2 regions of the Priestia sp. D51 genome follow, and region 1 is predicted to be linked to the other one. Evidence: riboswitches for the same ligand, from Rfam matches in the RefSeq annotation. Region 1 holds a riboswitch; the other holds the start of a gene.
What was found. Region 1 has a riboswitch for cyclic di-AMP ahead of ACNHOZ_RS04420 (dicarboxylate/amino acid:cation symporter). Riboswitches for the same ligand answer to the same signal wherever they lie in the genome.
Positions count from the first base shown of each region.

Region 2: linked by a shared signal. The riboswitch ahead of ACNHOZ_RS27925 (cation:dicarboxylate symporter family transporter) and the one ahead of ACNHOZ_RS04420 (dicarboxylate/amino acid:cation symporter) in region 1 are both predicted to bind cyclic di-AMP.

Region 1 covers NZ_JBLTIR010000001.1:852,592-854,796, reverse strand. Annotated here, with positions in the region: gene ACNHOZ_RS04420 (dicarboxylate/amino acid:cation symporter) at 1-954, opposite strand, end outside; cyclic di-AMP (ydaO/yuaA leader) riboswitch at 1,135-1,289, opposite strand; gene ACNHOZ_RS04415 (NAD(P)/FAD-dependent oxidoreductase) at 1,896-2,205, opposite strand, start outside.
Region 2 covers NZ_JBLTIR010000019.1:19,287-21,491, forward strand. Annotated here, with positions in the region: gene ACNHOZ_RS27925 (cation:dicarboxylate symporter family transporter) at 45-1,304, opposite strand; cyclic di-AMP (ydaO/yuaA leader) riboswitch at 1,411-1,550, opposite strand; gene ACNHOZ_RS27930 (undecaprenyl-diphosphate phosphatase) at 1,824-2,205, opposite strand, start outside.

The DNA of each region.
Region 1 (2,205 bases):
GTATACTTGCGCAATAAAAATAGTCGCTACACCTTGCATAATTGCCGTTCCATCCATGTTAATAGTTGCACCTAATGGCTGAACAAAACTGCTGATAGACTCGGGGACACGAAGATTTTTTTGCGCCACATTCATTGAAATCGGAAGCGTTGCATTACTGCTTGATGTACTGAATCCAACTGTCATCGCAGGAGCAAACCCCTTAAAAAATTCAATAGGGTTACGTCTGGCCATAAGAGCGACTGATCCCCCATATGTTACGATTGAATGGATGAACAGCGCGAGCACGACTACAATCATGTATAGCCCCATCGCTTTAATTGCCTGCCAGCCTTGACTTCCAACCGCGGTTGCAAGAAGCCCAAATGTTCCGTACGGAGCAAACTTCATCACTAGATTCACAAGGTACATCATCAATTCATTTCCTTGCTCAAGTAAATTGTAAAGTCCTTTTGTTTTACTTCCAAGCATCGTGATACCAAAACCGATAAAGATAGAGAAAACGATAAGTTGAAGCATATTCCCTTCAGCCATCGCTTGAATTGGATTGACTGGAATCATATTTAAGAATGTCTCTCCAACAGGTGGTGCTTTTTCAGCTTCAAAAGAAGCGTTTTGTGTATCAAAAGATCCAAATGTACCCGGTTTAATTGCATACGCTAAAATTAAACCGATAATAATTGCAACGGTTGTTGTCACTAGGAAGTAGGAAACTGTTTTTGCCCCGATTCTTCCTAATTTTTTAGGATCTCCTAAACCTGCTACACCTAACGTGATAGAGAAAAACACAATTGGTACAACAAGCATTTTAATTAAGCTTAAGAAAATTTGGCCAAGCGGTGTAAACAAGTACTTGTCCAGCGGAGCAAAAGCACTTGGAGCAAAAGCATTGATTAACACTCCTACAATAGCGCCAGCAATTAGCGCGATAATAATCTTTGTCGATAGCTTCATCGATTTACCTCCCGTAAATAAATTATATTAGAATGATTCTAACTACCATACTTATTTTACCATGCATTGAGGGCGATAACACTCAAAATATACAATATATTAAAAATTTTCAGATTAATAGTTTAGGAATATTTTTAGCTATACAAAAAACCATGAGAATATCATGGTTTCATAGACCTGTTATTCCCTCACTGAATGCTTACGGAGTTAGCTGTCGGATTCGGGTATGTGAGTTACCCTACTTGATTCATTCAAGATTCACCCCAAGTACATTACGCACAAATATGGGTCCTCCGTTCTCTTATAAAGCAAAAGAGATTAAGCAAATAATTTTCTTTAATATTTTTGCATGATAATAATTGTTACTTTAATTAAAATTCATTTTATATGTTTCTGTCAAGTTTTTATTCAAAAATAATGCATGATTTTATCGTAAAAAGTTGAGAATTGTTATATTTTAAAATATTTACATCATATTTCAATAAACCAAAAACACCTATTTAACAAGACTTACAATCTAATGAATAAAAAATTAATTCAAAAAATAGTTTATAAAGTGAACTTTATTCTCGTTAATATCATTCATAAATATGTATAATTATTCTAATATCCATGTACTTTACTGCTTCCATAAATATTTTACTTATCCAAAAAAAAAAAACTCTTTCCAACTGTTGATTTTATCCTTGTACTGCTTGATATACACTCCCTAAAATTTCACTGACTTTATTGATGCGAAGAAATCGACATTATCAATTCCCCTTATTCTACTTAATTCTGCTCAAGATAGAAGTATAGATTTCCTACTATCTTTTAAAAAAGGAGCGGGTAATTATCATATAAAACTATCGGAGTTGGAGCGGTGCAAGTTCTTTACTTTTTACTTATTCCCTCTCATTGATTTAACCCATAAAAAAAAGAGGCCGTGACGGCCTCTTTTTTTATACAGTAACAGGTTCAGAACTTGCTTTACGATTCTTTAATTTTTCAACAATGTCACGAGCTACCCACACACCACACGCACTTGCCTGCGCGAGTCCTCGCGTAATACCAGCTCCGTCTCCTCCCACGTATAAACCGGAAATTTCAGTTTCAAACTTATCGTTTAACTTCGGACGGGCGGAGTAAAATTTCGCTTCCACACCGTAAAACAGCGTATGTTCAGATGCTAACCCAGGCGTTACATGATCCAGTGCTTCTGTCATTTCAATTAAGCTTTTCATTGTATTGTATGGAAGCACTAAACCCAAA
Region 2 (2,205 bases), on a different contig from region 1:
ATTCTAATTTTTTGAATAGAATAAGTAGCTTTTTAATTTATAAATTAGCCGGCTCTCATGACCTCTGTACCTTTTTTAGGGTCAAATTTGCCTTCAGATTTAGACATCACAATTGCTGCTAGTGTGTTTCCTACTAAGTTAACAACCGTACGTGCCATATCCATGATTCTGTCTACTCCCGCAATGAAGGCTAATCCTTCTGCCGGAACGCCGATTGTTCCAAGAGTAGCCAGTAATACAACAAATGATGTTCCTGGCACCGCAGCCATTCCTTTAGATGTAACCATCAATACCAGAATGAGCGTCAGCTGTTGAACGATCGTTAAATCAATACCATACACTTGCGCTAAGAATAAAGCTGCAATCGCTTGATAGAGAACAGAACCATCTAGGTTAAATGTATAACCAATTGGTACAACGAACGATACAATAGCTTTTGGACAGCCCATCTTTTCAAGCTTTTCCATAATACGCGGAAGAACTGTCTCAGAACTAGATGTACTGTATGCTAACAACAGTTCATCTTTCATATAGCGGAATAAGTGGAAAATGTTAATTCCTGCCCATTTCGCAATTCCTCCTAATACAACAAGTAGGAAGAAAATTAACGCTAAGTAAACTAAGATAACAAGCTTTCCTAATGAAAGGAGTGACTCTAAACCGAATTTCGAAACTGTGACACCAATTAAAGCAAATACTCCAATCGGAGCCACTTTCATTACTAGGTTTACCACGTGAAACATTGCGTGAGAAACGCCGTCAAAGAATTGAACAACAGGCTTTCCTCTTTCTCCAATTGCCGCTACTCCAAGTGCGAACAATACTGTAAAGAAGATAATTGCTAGCATGTCCCCTTCAACAATTGACTGGAAAAAGTTTGTCGGAACAATGTGTAAGAACGTTTCAGCCACTGACTTTCCTTCTTGCTGTTTGGATGTTTCAACGTATTGTGAAATATCACTCTTCTGTGCTGAATGAATGTCTACACCTTGCCCTGGATGAAAAATATTAGCAACCAATACACCGATTATAATTGCAAAAGTCGTAATAATTTCAAAATAGAGAATGGTTTTAACGCCGAGCTTTCCGACCTGTTTACCGCTACCTGCTCCTGCAACTCCAACGACTAAGCTTGAGATAACAATTGGAATAACAATCATCTTAATTAATCTTAAAAATAGGTCTCCCAGCGGCTGTAGGTATGTTACTACACGCGGATCGTTAAACCAAATTACTCCTACAAGAACACCGAGGATTAAACCGGTAAAAATCTGCGTAGCCAAACCAAAACGAATTTTTTTCATAGATGTACCTCCCCAAAGATGTATGACATTTGTATATACTTTTCTGAAAAAACAAAAAAAGACTATTCTTAAGAAAGAACAGCCTTTTACTTACGCTATTTTGGGCTCTTTCTCTCAATAAAGCAAACGAGGTTAACTGTCGGATTCGGAATTGAGAGTTTCCTACCTTTTGTAAGGATTCACCCCAAGGCAGCTTTACTGCCGATAATGATTCCCCCGCTCTATACGATTAAGCTTATTATTCAATTTTTATAAAATTAAAACGATCTATACGTTGTCATACGTTTTTTACAGTCAATAAAACTAAACAGAAGTCTTACTTTTACTTAACTTTATACTGCACAAATATTAATTTACTATTTTTCGACACGTTTTGTCAATACCCATGTTTATAAAACGCTTTCAAAAGACAATAATATATATTTATGCAAAAAAGCTATTGCAATGTTGCAATAGCTTTTTCTTGCTTTTTAAGTCTTTATCAGAAGTTTAAATGGCTATAAAATACGCTTATTTATTTTATAAAAATACAAAATATAGAATAGCCGCTAAGACAATTCGATAAATGGCAAACGGAACTAATTTAATGCGGTTGATTAATTTTAAGAAAAAGCGAATCGATATAAGCGCAAAAATAAAGGCGCTGATAAAACCAGCAATAAAAAACGGTAGTGCATCTGATGTGAAATATTTCCAGTTTTTAACCAATGAAAGTCCACTTGCTCCTGCCATAATTGGCACTGCCATAATAAATGTAAAATCTGCGGCTGCCTTATGGCTCATTCCAAGAAGAACCCCTCCTGAAATCGTTGAGCCTGAACGAGAAAAACCTGGCCAAAGAGCAATACATTGAAACAGTCCTATACCTAGTGCTTGTCCATAAGACATTTGGTCCACCGTC